Regions from separate parts of the Streptomyces sp. CA-243310 genome, predicted to be linked through region 1. Evidence: riboswitches for the same ligand, from Rfam matches in the RefSeq annotation. Region 1 holds a riboswitch; the other holds the start of a gene.

What was found. Region 1 has a riboswitch for S-adenosylmethionine ahead of ACQEVM_RS27070 (aminotransferase class V-fold PLP-dependent enzyme). Riboswitches for the same ligand answer to the same signal wherever they lie in the genome.
Region 2: linked by a shared signal. The riboswitch ahead of thrC (threonine synthase) and the one ahead of ACQEVM_RS27070 (aminotransferase class V-fold PLP-dependent enzyme) in region 1 are both predicted to bind S-adenosylmethionine.

Annotation. Positions count from the first base shown of each region.
Region 1 covers NZ_JBNJMF010000002.1:2,088,766-2,097,928, forward strand. The annotation lists gene ACQEVM_RS27045 (NlpC/P60 family protein) at 1-865, opposite strand, end outside; gene ACQEVM_RS27050 (NYN domain-containing protein) at 1,153-2,517, opposite strand; gene ACQEVM_RS27055 (hypothetical protein) at 2,558-2,797, opposite strand; gene ACQEVM_RS27060 (rhomboid family intramembrane serine protease) at 2,931-3,653, shown strand; gene ACQEVM_RS27065 (Lrp/AsnC ligand binding domain-containing protein) at 3,650-3,931, shown strand; gene ACQEVM_RS27070 (aminotransferase class V-fold PLP-dependent enzyme) at 4,035-5,423, opposite strand; SAM riboswitch class IV at 5,654-5,770, opposite strand; gene trpD (anthranilate phosphoribosyltransferase) at 5,866-6,930, opposite strand; gene qcrB (cytochrome bc1 complex cytochrome b subunit) at 7,122-8,753, opposite strand; gene qcrA (cytochrome bc1 complex Rieske iron-sulfur subunit) at 8,750-9,163, opposite strand, start outside.
Region 2 covers NZ_JBNJMF010000001.1:671,723-680,885, reverse strand. The annotation lists gene groL (chaperonin GroEL) at 1-30, opposite strand, end outside; gene ACQEVM_RS03225 (cold-shock protein) at 344-550, opposite strand; gene ACQEVM_RS03220 (MoaD/ThiS family protein) at 994-1,272, opposite strand; gene thrC (threonine synthase) at 1,307-2,614, opposite strand; SAM riboswitch class I at 2,608-2,765, opposite strand; gene ACQEVM_RS03210 (glucosyl-3-phosphoglycerate synthase) at 2,974-3,924, shown strand; gene ACQEVM_RS03205 (alpha,alpha-trehalose-phosphate synthase (UDP-forming)) at 3,970-5,403, shown strand; gene otsB (trehalose-phosphatase) at 5,468-6,319, opposite strand; gene ACQEVM_RS03195 (DUF3263 domain-containing protein) at 6,353-6,589, opposite strand; gene ACQEVM_RS03190 (extracellular solute-binding protein) at 6,654-7,955, opposite strand; gene ACQEVM_RS03185 (ROK family protein) at 8,166-9,098, shown strand; gene nagA (N-acetylglucosamine-6-phosphate deacetylase) at 9,098-9,163, shown strand, end outside.

The DNA.
Region 1 (9,163 bases):
GCGTGCCGTCGTTGACCTGCGTGAAGGTGGTACGGCTGATCTGGACGCCCGCCTGTCCGTAGGCCCACTGCGCCAGGCTGGAGCAGTCCCAGTACGCCATGCCGGTGGAGCCCATGTTGTAGCCCTTGCCCTCCTGGGTCAGGGCGGCGGCGAGCGCCTGCGCGGCCCGCCCGGAGCCCTTCACCGCACCGGGCTTGGCGCCCCCGTCGGCGGCCTTGGCGGCCTCCTCGCCGGCCTTGGCCTCCGCGGCCTTCAGTTGCGAACGCTCCTGCGCGGTCAGCGAGTTGAGGTGGGCCTGGGCTTCGGCGAGCTTGCCCTGGGCGGCGGCCTTCTTCTCGGCCAGTTCCTTGCGGGTGGCGTCGAGGTCGGCGAGCTTGGTGCCGGCCTCCGCGCGCTGCTGCGCCAGGGTCCTCTGCTTGGCCTGGATCGTGGATATCGCCTCGACCTGCTTGCCGCTCATCTGCTGGAGCATGGAGGACTTGTCGAGGTAGTCCTGGGGGTCGTCGGAGAGGAACAGTTGCATCGACTGGTCGAGGCCGCCGCCGCGGTACTGGGCCGTGGCCATCGAACCGAGCGTGCTGCGCAGGTCGTTGAGCTCCGCCTGGCCGCGCGCGACCGAGTCCTGGAGCCGACCGATCTCCTTCTCCAGCTTGTCCTGGCGGTCCTTGGCCGCGTTGGCCTTCTCGCCGGCCTGCTCGGACTCCTCGTAGAGGGCGTCGACCTGGGCCTTGACCTCGTCCTTGTTCGGCTTGTCCGGGGCGGCCGTGGCCGACTGGGCGGAGAGGGCGACGGCCGCGGTGGCGAGGGCGGTGAGGACGCTCACTCGCGTGCGGGTCGGCGGCTTGGGTCGACGGTGGGACGCCACGAACGCGAGCTCCTTCTTCCTGGAGCCGCCGAAGAGGGGCACACACTCGGCAGCGCGCCTCCGCCGACACCCCGAATGAGTGAACGACCGTACGAAGGTTTGAACAGACCCTAGTGACCCGGCTGTGATCAGTTCAAATCCCCGAAGGCAAAATTCCGGTCCCCGACCGGCTTCTTTACCGTCTTCGCACGCTCCGTACCGGTCAGTTGACGGTACGTTCCCTTCACCGCCCCACCAATACCGGCATTGCGCACAGCCGTTGCAGGAGGGGACAGAAGCCGCAGGTACTACGAAACTCGGGCGAGCCGCTTCAGCAGCAGTGCGGACGTCACCGGCCGGGCACCCGCCTTCGCCACCCCGTCCGCGACCTCCCGGTCCGTGGAGACCACGACCACGGGCCGGCCGGCGGGCTCGGCCCGCACCAACTGGCGGATCAGCTCGTCCGCCGTCACCCCCGCCTTGGAGAACAGCACCCGCACCCCGCGCGGCGGGGCGAGGAGTACCGGGGCGGCCAGTTCGGCGCCGTCGAAGACACAGGTCATCTCCGCGCCCGTCTGCGCGGCCAGCATCGAGAGCCCGCCCAGCAGCCGAAGCCGCTGCTTCTCCAGCGGCATCGTCGGATAGCCCGTCTTGGTCACGTTGTAGCCGTCGATCACCAGATGCGCCTGCGGCAGCGCCAACAACTGGTCCAGCAGCGCCGGATCGGTCTCCGACAGCGCCCGCGCCGCGATGTCCTTCGGGGTCATCCGACCCGGCTCCACCGCCTCCACCGTGTCCGCGGGCCGGGTGGACACGGGCGGCAGCGCCAGCTCGCGGCGCAGTCCGGCCGCCGCGTCCAACACGGTGTCCAGGAGCAGCCGCAGCCTCATGTCCTCGATGCTGCGCCCCTCGCGGGTGGCGCGGCGCGAGGTCTCCAGCGCCGATTCCACCTCCGCGAGGCGGGACTTGAGCCGCCGCGTCTCGCTCTCGGCGACCGTCACCTGCGCCGCCGCCTCCCCGCGGATCCCGTCGATCTCGGCATTGATCTTGCGCAGGGCCGCCTCGCCGCGCTTGACGTCGCTGAGGGCGCTGCGCAGCTTGCGCTGAAGCGATTCCGCTTCCTTGCGCGCCGCCTCCAGCTCGCCGCGCACCTGCTCACCGCCGCTGCGCTGGAGTTCGCGTACGTGCGCCAGCTCCTCGCGGAGCCGCTCCAGTTCGCGCCGGGTCTCGTCGCCGACCCGCTCGGCGTCGGCGCGCTGCGCCTCCTCGCCCGCGGCGGCCACCAGCTTGACCCAGCCGGCCGGCCTCAGCACGTACGCGGCGGCTGCCACGTCCAGCGGATCGGCGGCGGCGGGCGGGGCCCCGGACTCCAGGGCCCCGGCCAGTTCGGCCTGCGCCTCGCGGAGCTTCTCGGCGACCCGGCCGCGGAAGACGGCGTCCGTCTCCACGGCCGCGGCCATCGCGTTGCCCGCGAACTTGGCACGACGGGTCGGGGTGAACCGGGCGTACTGGCGCAGCTGCGCCGGGAGGTCCCCGACCGTCAGTCCGCCGAAGGCGTCCGAGACGAGTGCGACGACCCTGCGCCGCACGCCTTCCGGCAGCGGGCGGTCGAGCACCTCGGCGGCGTCGCCGGCCGCGTCGGCCGGCTCAGCGCCGCTTGCTGGCTCCACAATCCGTCACCCCTACCGTGATCTACCTGTGGGCCCGGCTCCTTCAGGAGTCCGCGCCCGGCCTGTCCACGAGCTCGATCTGGTCCACCGCGTTGCACCAGCGACAGCGAACCGACTCGATGGTCTCATTGACCACCTCTCGCTCCTCGACCTTGGGCTCCCCGGCGAGGTCCAAGTGGATGTACTCCACGACCTTCGACGAACGGGTCACGTCGAAACGCGTGAGGTTGCCGCACAGGGTGCAGCGCCACCGGGTGGTGTCGGTCGGCTGGGGAACCGTCATCAGGCCGCTCTCTCCTTCGTGGCTCTTTCAGTTTCAATTAAAGCGGCCCGCTGAGCCGTACGGCGGACCGCAGCTCGTAACCCTACGGCCTGCCACCGCTCCGAGGGGGTCCGGTTGGGTCATGCTCGGTCGCATGATCGTAAGGTGGCAGGCCGTCCGCGAGGCCTCCAGGGGCCCGGTGATCACCCACGCGCTGATCGCCGGCTGCTGCGTGGTGTTCCTCCTCGGTCCCGCCTCGGGCATGAATCCGGTCTACGGGACCGGTGACGAGCTGCTCGCGCGGGGCACCGACTACTTCCGGCGCTGGGGCGTCGTCCCCGATCAGCTCTTCTCCGGATCGGCCAGGGCGCTGCTCACCCCGCTGACCGCGCTGTTCGTCCACGGCAGCTGGCTGCACCTGCTGGGCAACATGCTCTTCCTGTACGTCTTCGGCGCGATGACGGAGGCCCGGATGGGCCGACCGGCCTTCCTCGCCTTCTGCGTCTGTACGGGCTACCTCGCCCTGGGCGCCTACGCGGCGGCCAACGCCTCCTCCGACCAGACCCTGGTCGGGGCGTCCGGCGCGATCTCGGCGGTGCTCGGGGCGTTCCTGTGCCTCTTCCCCCGCGCCCGGGTCACGAGCCTGTTCCCGTTCCTGTTCTTCCTGCCGCTGCGCTTCCCCGCCTGGATCGTGCTGATGTTCTGGTTCGCGTTGCAGTGGGTGGCGGCGCACCGGGCGGAAAGCGGTCCGGGGGTCGCCTATCTCGCCCACGTGGTGGGCTTCTCCCTGGGCTTCGGCTACGCGTGGGTGCGATACCGGCGTACGACTAGAGTGAGGAGACCAGTGACTGCCGGCGAGGGAGACAGCCAACCGTGATCACCGCGATCGTGCTCATCAAGACCAGCGTGGACCGGATCCCCGAGATCGCCGAGGCCATCGCCGCGCTGGACAGCGTCAGCGAGGTCTACTCCGTCACCGGTACCTACGACCTGATCGCCCTGGTCCGGGTGGCCCGCCACGAGAACCTCGCGGACATCATCCCGGGCCGCATCAGCAAGATCCCGGGCGTGGAGGGCACCGACACGCACGTGGCGTTCCGCACGTACTCCCAGCACGACCTGGAAGCCGCCTTCGCGATCGGCCTCGACGCGTAGGTTCCGGCCGGGCGTGTCGACGGCCGGCAGCCGTCGCGACGGCCGAAGGCCCCGGCGGGAATCCTCCCGACCGGGGCGCGCGGCGTTCAGGGGCCGACGGGCCTCAGACGGCCGGCACGCAGCGGCCCTCTTCGGTGTGGTACCGCCACTTGGCCCCGTCGGTGACGAGTTCCCTGACCGCGCCGACGAACCGCTCGACGTGCTCGTCGGGGGTGCCCGCGCCGAAGCTGACGCGGATCGCGTTCAGCGAGCGCTCCCCCGGGCCGGCCTCGGGCGCCCCGCACTCCCCCGGCTCCTGCGGCTCGCTGCCGAGCAGGGTGCGGACCAGCGGGTGGGCGCAGAACAGGCCGTCGCGGACGCCGATGCCGTACTCCGCGGAGAGGGCGGCGGCGAAGTGCGAGCTGTTCCACCCGTCGACGACGAAGGAGATGACGCCGACGCGCGGGGCGTCGTCCCCGAAGAGGGACAGCACGCGGACCGCCGGGACGTCGGCCAGGCCCTCGCGGACCTTCGCGATGAGGTGGTTCTCGCGGGCGACCAGGTTCTCGAACCCGGCCTCCTTCAGGGCGCGGCAGGCGGAGGCGATGGAGTAGACGCCGATGACGTTCGGTGAACCGGCCTCGTGGCGGGCGGCCGTGGTGTGCCACTCGACGTCCACGCCGCCGTCCTCGCGGCGGGCCACCTTGCGGGAGGCGCCACCGCCGGCGAGGTACGGATCGGCGGCCTGCAGCCAGTCCGCGCGGCCGGCGAGCACGCCCGAGCCGAAGGGCGCGTACAGCTTGTGTCCGGAGAAGGCCACCCAGTCCACGTCGAGTTCCCGCACGGAGACGGGGTGGTGCGGGGCCAACTGGGCGGCGTCCAGCACGATCCGCGCCCCGTGGGCGTGCGCAGCGGCGGCGAGCTCCCGTACGGGCCACAGCTCGCCGGTGACGTTGGACGCGCCGGTCACGCACACCAGCGCGGGACCGTACGGGTCGCGCCCGGCCAGCGCCCGCTCCAGGGTCTCGACGGCCTGGGCCGGGGTGCGCGGCGCGTCGAGGCAGGTGACCCGCGCGTCCCCCCAGGGCAGCAGGGAGGCGTGGTGCTCGGTCTCGAAGACGAAGACCTGGCAGTCGGCGGGGAGCGCGGCGGCGAGCAGGTTCAGGGAGTCGGTGGTGGACCGCGTGAAGATCACCTGGTCCTCGGCGCGGCAGTCGAGGAACTCCGCGACGGTGACCCGGCTCTGCTCGAAGAGGTCGGTGGAGAGCTGCGAGAGGTAGCCGGCGCCCCGGTGCACGCTTCCGTAGTACGGGGCGTAGGCCGCCACGTCGTCCCAGACCCGCTGCAGGGCGGGGGCGCTGGCCGCGTAGTCGAGGGCGGCGTAGGTGACCTCGCCGCCGGTGACGAGCGGCACGGTGACGTCGCGGCCGAGCACGGGCAGCGGCTCGACGCAGGCGGGGTCGGCGGCGACGTCGGCGGAGGTGGTGACGGCGGTGTTCAGGGATGCGGACATGGCGGAATCTCCCGGCAGGCAGGGCTGAATGGCTTCGGTGTGCCCGTACGCGGGTGCGGCTCGGCGGCCGACCGGAGGGGTACGGGGATGACCTCGGAGCACGGGAGGGCGTACGCGGGTACGCGGAGAGGTCCCTGTTCCGAGGGGTGAAGAAGGGGCGGAGTCGCCCTATCGCATTCGCTTGCTCACGGAAAACGCTCCTCGAGAGACCAGGACCCCTGGTGTCGAGGGATCCGCGCTTGCCGTAGACCTCACTGCCTACGGCCTGGTCATCACCCGGGGCACCCCGCCACGGAAGGAGGGTTGCCGGACAGCAAGCCGGGGCCTAAACGCTGTCACTCGTGACCTGGGCAGAATCCTGCCACACGATCCGTCGTGCGCAAGACCCCGGTCCGCATCGTGGACCGGGGTCTTGCCGTTTCACGCCGTTCGGACGAGCCGGCTACGCGTTGCTGGCCGTCACCCAGCGATCCAGCGCGGCGCGCGCCGATCCCGAGTCGATGGACTGCGCCGCCCGGGTGATGCCGGCCGCGATCTGCTCCTCCAGCGAGCCGCTGCCCGGGTCCAGCGCGACCAGGGCGGCGGCCGCGTTCAGCAGGACGGCGTCGCGCACGGGGCCGGTCTCGCCCGCGAGCAGGCGCCGGGCGACGTCCGCGTTGTACGAGGGGTCCTCGCCCCGCAGCGCGGACACGTCGACCACGTCGATCCCCACGTCGCGCGGGTCGAAGGGCAGCTCGGTGACCGATCCGTCCCGCACCCACCACACCCGTGAGGTGCCCGTGGTGGTCAGCTCGTCGAGGCCGTCGTCGCCCCGGAACACGAGCGCCGAGGAACCGCGTTCGGCGAGGACGCCCGCGACGATGGGCGCCACCCGGGGGTCGGCCACGCCGGTCGCCTGGGCGCGGACGCGGGCCGGGTTGGTCAGCGGGCCGAGGAAGTTGAACAGGGTCCGGATGCCCAGCTCCTTGCGCGCCGCCGCCACGTGCCGCAGCGCGGGGTGGAACTTCACGGCGAAGCAGAAGGTGATGCCGGCCTCCTCGGCGACCTGCGCCACCCGCGCGGGGGTGAGGTCGAGGTTGACGCCGAGCTTCTCCAGGACGTCCGAGGAGCCGCTCGCGGAGGAGGCGGCCCGATTGCCGTGCTTGACGACCTTGGCGCCGGTGCCGGCCACCACGATCGCCGACATCGTGGAGATGTTCACCGTCTTGGCCCCGTCGCCACCGGTCCCGACGATGTCCACCGTCCGGCCGGGCACCTCGATCAGGTTGGCGTGCTCGTACATGCTCCCGACCAGCCCGGCGATCTCCTCGACCGTCTCGCCCTTGGCCCGCAGCGCCACCACGAACCCGGCGATCTGGGCGTCGGTGGCCTCGCCGCGCATGATCGTGTCCATGGCCCAGGCGGTGTCCTCGGCGCGCAGGTCCCGGCCGGTCAGCAGGGCGTCGAGCACGCCCGGCCAGCCGCGGGCCGCCACGCTGTCGCCGCCTGCCGGGGTCACAACGTCCATGGTCCGCTCCTGCGCTAGTGGGCCGCCCCGTGCTCGCCGCCCACGTCTGATGGGTAAGGGCCTCAGCCTATCCAGCCGCGCGGGACGGCAAAGAGCCCCGTCCAGGGTCTGGACGGGGCTCTCGCCGTGGCGACACCAGGATTGACCGAAATCAATCCCTCATGCGGGTGCGGTCAAACGATCACGCGGGATCAGTGGTGGCCGTGGCCACTCTGGATCTCCTTGTACTCCTCCACCGTGGGCTTCGGAATCTGGTTGTTCTCCGCGTAGAAGCCCTTGCTGAGCTTCGCGCGGAGCTTCTCCGTGGCCGTGAGCTTGCGCTCGACACCGTTCTCGTCGACCGTCGGGCCCAGCTCGATCGGACGGTACTGCTCGTGCGCGGTGAGCGTGTGCAGCTGGGACTGCGGGAGCGGCTCGTGGACCTCGACGAACTCACCGTGCGGCAGGCGCTTGATGACGCCGGTCTCGCGACCGTGCAGCACCTTGTCGTGGTCCCGGCGCTGGAGGCCGAGGCAGATCCGCTTGGTGACGATGAAGGCGAGGACCGGTACGACGAAGAAGCCGATCCGGACGAACCAGGTGATCGAGTTGATCGACAGGTGGAAGTACTGGGCGAACATGTCGTTGCCGCCGCCGATGAGGAGCACGATGTACTCCGCGATCCAGGCGACACCGAAGCCCGTGCGGGTCGGGACGTTGCGCGGGCGGTCCAGGATGTGGTGCTCGCGCTTGTCCCCGGTGACCCAGGACTCGATGAACGGCCAGACGGCGATGGCGCCCAGCACCAGCGGGAAGAGCAGCAGCGGGATGAACACGCCCAGGACGAGGGTGTGGCCCCACAGGTTGATCTCCCAGCCCGGCATGGCTCGGATCAGGCCTTCCGGCATGCCCATGTACCAGTCGGGCTGCGCGCCGGTGGACACGTGGTCCGGGCGGTACGGGCCCAGCGCCCAGATCGGGTTGATCGAGGCGAGCGCCGCGATGGCCGCGATGACACCGAAGACCAGGAAGAAGAAGCCTCCGGCCTTGGCCATGTAGACCGGCAGCAGCGGCATGCCGACGACGTTCTTGTTCGTCTTGCCGGGGCCGGCGTACTGGGTGTGCTTGTGGAACACGACCAGGATCAGGTGGGCCACCAACAGGCCCATCATGATGCCGGGCAGCAGCAGGATGTGGACCGAGTAGAACCGCGCGACGAAGTCGCCGCCGGGGAACTCTCCGCCGAAGAGGAACATCGACAGGTAGGTGCCCACGACCGGGACCGACAGGATGGCGCCCTGCATGAAGCGGACACCGGTACCCGAGAGCAGGTCGTCCGGCAGCGAGTAACCGGTGAAACCGGTGAACATGCCGAGGACCAGCAGCAGGAAGCCGAAGATCCAGTTGACCTCGCGGGGCTTGCGGAACGCACCCGTGAAGAAGACGCGCATCATGTGCACGACCATGGCCGCGACGAAGATCAGCGCCGCCCAGTGGTGGATCTGCCGGATGAGCAGACCGCCGCGGACGTCGAAGCTGATGTCCAGGGTCGAGGCGAAGGCCTCGGACATCTGGACGCCCTGCATCGGCACGTACGAGCCGTGGTACACGACCTCGTTCATGCTCGGGTGGAAGAACAGCGTCAGGTACACACCCGTGAGGATGATGATGACGAAGGCGTAGAGGCAGATCTCACCCAGCATGAAGGACCAGTGGTCCGGGAAGATCTTGCGCATGTTCGCCTTGGCGAGGCCGTAGATGCCCAGGCGACCGTCCGCCCAGTCCGCTACGCGCTCGCCGGCGGGCGCTTTGCGCGCGCTGGTGTCAGTGGTGGCAGTGCTCATCCGCGCTCCCAGAAAGCAGGACCGACGGGCTCTTCGAAGTCGCCGAGCGCCTCGAGGAAACCTTCGTCATTGACGCCGATCCGCAGCTGCGGAAGCGCGTGACCAGCCGGGCCGAAGATGACTCGGGCGCCGTCGGAGAGGTCGAAGGTGGACTGGTGGCACGGGCAGAGCACGTGGTGCGTCTGCTGCTCGTACAGGCTGATCGGGCAGCCGACGTGGGTGCAGATCTTGGAGTAGGCGACGATCCCGTCGTGGGACCACTCCAGCTCCTGCTTGTCCTTGATGTCGTCCGGCTGGATGCGGACGATCATCAGGGCGGCCTTGGCGATCTGGGTCTGGAAGTCGTGCTGCTCCTCCTCCAGGCCTTCCGGCCGGGCGAAGGTGAGCGACCCGACGATGACGTCCTCGGG
Region 2 (9,163 bases), on a different contig from region 1:
CTCCTCGTTGAACGCAATGATCTTGGCCATCTGAAGTGGTCCTCCCGGACAGGGGTGGATTGCTCCGGACCGCGCCCGCGCCCGCGACGGACGGCCAGCGAGCCCGGCGGTTCCTTCCCGCCGGACCCTGCGGGCCTCACCGGCCCGGTCCTCGTTGAGTAGCACTCTCACCTGGAGAGTGCTAACGCCAATGATTAGCACTCGACCCCCGCGAGTGCAAGCGGCTTCGGGCAACACCCCGCGAACGCGCCGGTCGGACGGGGTCATGCACGAGGGGCCCACATCCCTTGTCCAGGATGTGGGCCCCTCGATGTCCGTGCGTCGGTGGTCGATCGCGCCGGGACTAGCCGAGTGCGAGCTTGACCATGTCCGCCTGCGGACCCTTCTGGCCCTGCGAGATCTCGAACTCGACCCGCTGACCCTCTTCAAGGGTGCGGTACCCGTCCATCTGGATGGCGCTGTAGTGGACGAACACATCCGCACCACCGTCGACCGCGATGAAGCCGTAGCCCTTCTCCGCGTTGAACCACTTGACGGTGCCCTGAGCCATGCCTAACTCCCCTATTACTGGCCCTTGCGCAGGACCGCACTTCGCGGACCCGGGTCAGAACTTGCGCCGGAACGCCTCGACCGCGGCTGAATGTATCCGCACCAGTGCTGTGTGCAACAGGTCATTCCGACGAGAATTCAGGACACGAGGAAACATTGAAATAGAGTGAAAATTTGGCATAGGGCCGGGCAACTCGGGCCTGACATTCGGCACCAAAGACCCATACGGCGCTTGCATGTTGACTCAATGTCAACCATCCGGCGGCCCGCTCATATGCGGCGGGCAAGTACGGCGGAGGGGACTTCCCCAACTCTACCGCGCCCAATCAACCAGAATTGCCCCCTCCGCTTATCGGCGGAAGGGGCAATTCGGATTGCTCTCGTCGGCGCACGGCCCTCGGGGGAAGTCCCCGCGGAAGTCCGTGGATGGAAGTCCGGGACGGTTCAGCAGCCGCCCGCGACCGCCGGAATGATCGAGATGCCGGCGCCGTCGGGCGTCGACGTCTGCAGCCCGCCCTCGAAGCGCACGTCGTCGTCGTTCACGTAGACGTTCACGAAGCGGCGCAGCTTGCCCTGGTCGTCCAGGACGCGGGCGGCGATGCCCGGGTGGCTCTTCTCCAGGGACTCGATGACCTCGGAGAGGGTCGTGCCCTCGGCGGACACCTCGGCCTGGCCGCCGGTGTAGGTGCGCAGGATGGTGGGGATGCGGACGTTGACGCTCATGGTGCTGCTGCCTTTCCGGAGTACGGGGGGAGGGTCAGGCCAGGCCGGCGGCGCGGAACGCGTCCAGGCTCGGGCGGATCGTGGCGGTCTGCCCGCTGTCCGCGGCCACCGCCTCCAGGGTCTTGAGACCGTCACCCGTGTTCAGGATGACCGTGGTCAGCGCGGGGTCGAGCTGCCCGTTGTCGATGAGCTTCTTCGTCACGCCGACGGTCACGCCGCCCGCGGTCTCGGCGAAGATGCCCTCGGTCTGCGCGAGGATCTTGATGGCCTCGACGACCTGCTCGTCGTTGACGTCCTCGACGTAGCCGCCGGTGCGGCGGGCGATGTCCAGGACGTAGGGGCCGTCCGCCGGGTTGCCGATGGCCAGCGACTTGGCGATGGTGTTCGGCTTCTGCGGGCGGACCACCTCGTGGCCGGCCTTGAAGGCGGTCGAGACGGGCGAGCAGCCCTCGGCCTGGGCGCCGAAGATCTTGTACGGCTTGTCCTCGACCAGTCCGAGCCTGATCAGCTCCTGAAGACCCTTGTCGATCTTCGTCAGCTGCGAGCCGGACGCGATCGGGATGACGATCTGATCGGGCAGCTCCCAGCCGAGCTGCTCGCAGATCTCGTACGCGAGGGTCTTGGAGCCCTCGCCGTAGTACGGGCGCAGGTTGACGTTGACGAAGCCCCAGCCCTCGCCGAGCGGGTCGCCGATGAGCTCGGAGCAGAAGCGGTTGACGTCGTCGTAGTTGCCCTCGATGCCGACCAGGTCGCCACCGTAGACACCGGCCATGACGACCTTGCCCTGCTCCAGGTCGTGCGGGATGAACACGCAGGACCGGAAGCCGGCGCGGGCGGCCGCGGCGCCGACGGCCCCGGCCAGGTTGCCGGTGGAGGAGCAGGAGAGGGTGGTGAAGCCGAAGGCGCGGGCGGCCTCGACGGCGATGGCGACGACGCGGTCCTTGAAGGAGTGCGTCGGGTTGCCGGAGTCGTCCTTGACGTAGAGCTTGCCGGTGACGCCCAGCTCCTTGGCCAGGTTCTCGGCGTCCACGAGCTTGGTGAAGCCGGGGTTCAGGCTCGGCTTGGAGGCCACGTCCGCCGGGACGGGCAGCAGCGGCGCGTAGCGCCAGATGTTGTTCGGGCCGGCCTCGATCGCGGCGCGCAGCGCCTCGGGGTCACCGGTGGGCAGGTCGTAGGCGACTTCGAGCGGTCCGAAACACTCGGCGCAGGCGAAGATCGGACCGAGTTCGAAGCGGGTGGCGCACTCGCGGCAGGAAAGGCCGGTGGCGGGTCCGAGATCGACGATTCCGGCAGAGGTGGTGACAGTCTGTGCAGCCATGATGGCGAGGCCCTTTCTCCTCATCTTCCCCATGGCGCACTTCGCCATGAGACGGAATTGGCACCTTCCCTAGTCGGGGACCTCGCTGACGCAGCGGATGTGCGTGATCGCGAGACCGACTGGAGGGTTGCCGGGGCTTCAACGGGCCGTGTCCCTCTGCCCCTCTGGATGAGCGGTATGGCACCGGGTGACGCACTCCATGGCGGGCCCGGGCGTTTGTGCACGTGGACCCCCGGCATGCGGTGGTCCCTCGCGTTGTTCAAGACTGTAACCGAAGCCCCGGGCGGTTGAGACAGCCGTCCGAACGGCGAGATGGATCACACATGGATCACATTTCGTCCGAAACCGCCGACGATCGACCGACCCATCAGGGAGTGCCGAAAGTGCTGGAAGAGGTGGAGCGCTGGCTGGCCGAGCGCTCCTGGTCCGCTGCCGATCGACCGCTCGACCAGCTGCTCGACCGGAAACGGGCGACGGGCACCACGGTGAGCGTGGTGCTGCCCGCGCTCGACGAGGAGGCCACGGTCGGCGAGATCGTCGAGGTGATCCGCCGCGAGCTGATCGAGGGGCCGGCGACGCCGTTGGTGGACGAGCTGGTGGTCGTCGACTCGGGCTCCCGCGACCGGACGGCCGAGGTGGCCGCGAAGGCCGGTGCCCGTGTGGTGCACCGCGACGAGATCCTGCCGCGGCTGCCGGCCCTGCCCGGCAAGGGCGAGGTGCTGTGGCGCTCGCTGCTGGCCACGACCGGCGACGTCGTCTGCTTCGTGGACGCCGACCTGCGCGACTTCTCGGCCTCCTTCGTGTCGGGGATCGTCGGCCCGCTGCTGACCGATCCCGAGGTGCAGTTCGTGAAGGCGATGTACGACCGCCCGCTCGGCGACGCGCCCGGGCAGGGCGGCCGGGTGACCGAGCTGGTGGCCCGCCCGCTGCTCAACCTGCACTGGCCGCTGTTGGCGGGCTTCGTCCAGCCGCTGGGCGGCGAGTACGCGGTGCGCCGGTCGCTGCTGGAGCGGCTGCCGTTCCCCGTCGGCTACGGCGTCGAGCTGGGGCTGCTGGTGGACGCGCTGCACACGGTCGGGCTGGACGCGCTGGCCCAGGTGGACGTCGGGGTACGACTGCACCGGCACCAGGACGGTCAGGCGCTCGGCCGGATGGCCGCGGCGATCTACCGGACGGCGCAACTGCGTCTGTCGCGCGGGCACCTCGTACGGCCGGAGCTGACGCAGTTCGAGCGGGGTCCGGACGGCTTCGTGCCGCGGACGTACGCCGTCGACACCGAGGAACGGCCGCCGATGATCGAGGTCAAGGAGTACGCGGGCCGCCGGGTGGCGTGACGAACCGGACGTTTGAGCGGGTTCCGGCCGGGCTAGGTTCGGCGCATGGCTTCTCAGGTGCTCGTCGCCGCGAATCGCGGCCCGCTCTCGTACTCCCTCGCCGACGACGGCACCCTCGACACCCGGCGCGGCGGGGGCGGTCTGGTCTCCGGGCTCTCCGCCGCCCTCGCGGAGCAGCCGGAGACGGTGTGGATCTGCGCGGCGCTGTCGGACGCGGACCGGGAGGCGGTGCGTCGGGGCGTGTCCGAGCCCGGGGTCCGGATGCTGGACATCGATTCGGCGGTCTACGACGACGCGTACAACGGCATCGCGAACTCGGTGCTCTGGTTCACCCACCACCACCTGTACGACATCCCGCGCGCGCCGGCCTTCGACGCCGAGTTCCGGCGGCTCTGGGAGTCGTACGACGCCTACAACCGGGCCTTCGCGGAGGCGCTCGCCGAGGAGGCGGGCGAGGGCGCGTCGGTGCTGGTGCAGGACTACCACCTGGCGCTGGTGCCGGGCATGCTCCGGGTCCTGCGGCCGGACCTGCGGATCGCGCACTTCACGCACACCCCGTGGGCCTCGCCGGACTCCCTGCGGATCCTCCCGCAGTACGTGGTCGAGGAGCTGTCCTGGGGCATGCTCGGCGCGGACCTGCTCGGCTTCCACACCCGGGAGTGGGCCGACGCGTTCCTGGGGGCCATGGAGCTCGACGACGCGTGGGGCCTGGCGCAGGTGCACGGCACGAGGGTCGAGCACCGCCGGTACTCGATCTGGCCGCAGCGGAACACCGAGGTGGCGGTCTTCGGGCTGGGCGTGGACGGCGAGGAGCTGCGGGCGCTGGCCCACCGGCCGGAGGTGGACGGGAAGCTGGCGGCGCTGCGCGCGGAGGTCGGCGACCTCAAGACGATCGTGCGGGTGGACCGCACGGAGCTGTCGAAGAACATCCTGCGCGGCCTGCTGGCCTACCGGGAACTGCTGGCCACCCGCCCCGAGTGGGTGGGCAAGGTGGTGCACCTGGCGTCGGCGTACCCCTCGCGGCAGGACCTCGCGGTGTACCGGTCGTACACGGAGGCGGTCGCCGCGCTCGCCGCGGAGATCAACGCGGAGTTCGGCACGGAGGACTGGACGCCGGTGCTGGTGTCGGTGGAGGACGACTTCGCGCGTTCCCTGGCGGCCTACCGGCTGGCGGACGTGGCGCTGGTCAACCCGGTGCGGGACGGCATGAACCTGGTGGCGAAGGAGATCCCGGTGGTCTCGGAGCGGGGCGTCGCCCTGGTCCTGTCCACGGGTGCGGGGGCGTTCGGGGAGCTGGGCGAGGACGCGCTGACGGTGAATCCGTTCGACGTGACGCAGACGGCGCAGGCGCTGCACCTGGCCCTGACGATGCCGAGGTCGGAGCGGACGGAGCGCACCAAGCGGCTGGCGTCCGCCGCGACGGCCCTGCCCCCGGCCCGCTGGTTCCGCGCCCAGTTGGACGCCCTGCGGGACATGTGAACGGTCGGCGGTCGGCGCGGGTTCCCCCCGGCCGCCGGCCGCCGAACGCCGGCCGCCCGGGTCGTCAGGCGCGCAGGGTCGCGGCCAGCGTCGCCAGGAGGGCGGCGACCTGTTCGGGTCCGGGGAGGACGAGGTCGGCGCGGGAGGCGAGTTCGGGCACCTCGGAGCCGCTGGCGACGAGCAGGCCCGGCAGTCCGTCGGCGCGCCGCTTCTCGACGGCGGCGTAGGCGGCGAGGTCCCCGAGGTCGTCCCCGGCGTACAGCACCGCCTCGGCGCCCATCTCCGCGAGGTACTCGGTCAGGGCGACGCCCTTGTCCATGCCGGGCGGTCGCAGCTCCAGCACGGCCCGGCCCGGCTCGACCATCAGCCCGTGTCGGGCCGCCAGGTCCGCGAGGGGCTCGCGGAGCGCGGCGAAGGCCGCTTCCGGGTCGGCGGCCCTGCGGGTGTGGACGGCCAGCGCCTGGCCCTTCTCCTCGATCCAGGTGCCGCGCCAGGCACCGATGGACTCCAGGAAGCCCGGCAGTTCGGCGCGTACGGCCGCCACCCCGGGGTGTTCGGCGGGCGCGTGCACGATGCCGGTGACGGCGTCCCACCGCTCGGCCCCGTAGTGCCCGAGCACCACCAGGTGTTCCAGCCCCGGGACGCCGGCGAAGCCGCCGTGGCGGACGGCCACCCCGGCGGGCCGGCCGGTGACGACGGCGACGGCGGCCACCTCGGGGGCGAGCGCGGCCAGTGCCGGTACGGCGTCCGGGTGGGCGCGGGCCTGGTCGGGGTCGGGAACGATGTCGGCGAGGGTGCCGTCGAAGTCGAGGGCGACGACGGACCGGCGCGGTGCGCGGAGCAGGGCTTCGAGCCCCTCGCGTCCGGCGGCTGTGGCGGGCACGGGCATCGGCAGATCGTGCGGGTGGCTCCCCATGGGGACGACCCTAACGGTCCTGTCGTGGGACGGCTATCGCCGGGCCCGCTGCGCTTCGCGGATCCTGCGGAGTCGGTTGACCGTGCCGGGGGCGTGCTCCAGTGCCCGCGGATCGTCCATCAGGGCGTTGAGCAGCTGGTAGTACCGGACGGGGGGCATGCCCAGTCCCTCGCGAATGGCCCGCTCCTTGGCGCCGGGGCCCGACCAGGTACGTCCCTCGTACGCGAGCACGGCGGCCTCGGTGGCCGTCAACCGCCCGTCGTCCGTCATACGGCCAGATTAACGCCGGCCACCGACACCGCCCCGGCGACCCCGGGGCGGCGCGGCGCGGGTGTCACTGGCTCCCGTCCGCCTTCCGCGCGGACTCGGCGATCTCGCCCAGGACCTTCTCGGGCTTGCCGCCGGGCTTGACGGTCGAGCCGATGTTCTTCTTCACGTCCTCGCTGACGCCCGCCCAGGACTTCTTGCCGACCGGGTACAGCTTCGAGGTGGGCAGGGCCGCCAGGAAGGTCTTCAGCTGCGGGGCGGAGCCGCCGGTGGCGTTCTGCATGGCCCGGAAGCCGCTGGTGGTGACGGGCAGCAGGCCGTACTGGGTGGTGAAGGACGTCACGTTGTCGGCCTCGTACAGGAAGTCGAGGAACTGCCCGGACTCCTTCTTGTGGCCGTTCTTGAAGGCCATCACCCAGTCGGCGACGCCCATGGCGGAGTGCTCGGTGCCGTCGACCGTGGGCATGGGCACCATGCCGAACTTGAGGCCCTTCGCGGTGGCCTGCTTGATCAGCGTGGGGTGGCCGTTGAGCATGCCGACCTCGCCTCGGGTGAAGGCGTCGAAGGCGCCCTGGCGGTCGTACTTGCCCGGCTCCACGGAGCCGGTCAGGCCCTGGCCGACCAGCTTGTCGCGCAGGAACTCCAGCGTCTTGACGTTCTCCGCGGAGTCGATCGAGTAGTTCTCCTCGTTGTCGGTGTAGCCACCACCGCCCGCGAGGAGCCAGTTCATCGTCTCGGCCTGGGCCTCCTCGCGGCCGAGCGGCAGCGCGAAGGGGGTGGGGACGCCGTTGGCCTTGAGCTTCTTGGCGGCCGCCTCCAGCTCCGCCCAGCTCTTCGGCTGCCAGCCACCCTTGGCGTCCTTCGCCAGCACGCCCGCGTCCGTGAGCATCTTCTCGTTGTAGAAGAGCAGTCGGGTGCTGGCCACGAAGGGGAGGCCGTACTGGGTGCGCTTGTGCTTGCCGGCGTCGGCGAGCGGGGCGAGGAAGTCGGCTTCGGTCTGCACGGAGAGCAGTTCGTCGGCGGTGTAGAGCTTGTCCGCCTCGGCGTAGTCGGCGTAGGCGCCGATCTGGGCGATGTCGGGGGCCTTGTTCGCCTTCACCATCTCGGCGACCTTCGCGTCGACCTCGGTCCAGGAGTAGACGCTGACCTCGACCTTGACGCCCGGGTGGTCGTTCTGGAACTTCTCGGCGAGGCCCTTCCAGTAGCCGGTCGAGGAGTTCTGCGGATTGTCGCCGTAGTCGGCCGCCACGACCCGGAGGGTCACCTCGTTGTCCCCGGTGAGCGCCGACACGGATCCGCAGCCGGTCAGCGTCGTGGTCAGGCACAGCGCGGCCCCGGTCGCGGCCAGGCTCAGGTAACGGCCCTTCACAGTTCTCGATCCACCCCTTGTTGTACGTACGATTCGACGTAAGGTCTACACCACTTTGGCGACGCGTCCACATTCCGGAGCGCCCGGGGCCCGGACCGTGTCCGGACTGTTGCCGGACCAGGGCCCCGATTTTGTATGGCCGCTCAACAATCCTCCCCATTGGACTAGACCTTTGCCTCCCAAGCGCGCGAGACTGTCTCTGTGAAACCCGTGAAACACGTCATCGCCCTCGATGTGGGCGGCACCGGGATGAAGGCCGCCCTCGTCGCCGAGGACGGCACCCTGCTGCACGAGGCACGCCGCGCCACCGGCCGCGACCGGGGCCCCGAAGCCGTCGTCGAGACGATCCTGGACTTCGCCTGCGAACTCCTCGACCTGGGCCGGGCCCGCTACGCCACGGCCGCCTCGGCCGCCGGCGTGGCCGTGCCCGGCATCGTCGACGCCGAGAACGGGATCGCCGTCTACGCGGCGAACCTCGGCTGGCGCGACGTACCCATGCGCGCACTGCTCGGCAGACGCCTCGGCGGCATCCCCGTGGCCCTCGGCCACGACGTGCGCACGGGCGGACTCGCGGAGGGCCGCATCGGCGCGGGACGGGGCGCGGACCGGTTCCTCTTCGTCCCCCTCGGCACCGGCATCGCCGGCGCCATCGGCATCGCCGGCCGCATCGAGGCCGGCGCCCACGGCTACGCCGGCGAGATCGGCCACATCGTGGTCCGCCCCGGCGGACCCGCCTGCGGCTGCGGCCAACACGGCTGCCTGGAAACCCTCGCCTCCGCCTCCGCCGTCAGCCGCGCCTGGGCCGCCGCCTCCGGCGACCCCGAAGCCGACGCGGCCGACTGCGCCAAGGCCGTCGCCTCCGGCGACGCACGCGCCCGAGCGGTGTGGCAGACCGCCATCGGCGCCCTCGCCGACGGCCTGGTCACCGCGATCACCCTGCTGGACCCCCGCACGCTGATCATCGGTGGCGGGCTCGCCGAGGCGGGGGAAACCTTGTTCACACCACTTCGGACGGCCGTGGAGGAGCGCGTGACGTTCCAGCGGCTGCCCGAGATCGTTCCGGCGGCCCTCGGGGACACCGCCGGATGCCTGGGCGCAGGGCTGCTCGCCTGGGACCTACTCGCCACGGAGGTACCTGCCTGATGTCCGGAAGCGCGCACAGCACTGTTCTCTCCGGCGCCAAGGTGGTGCTGCCCACCGGGATCGTC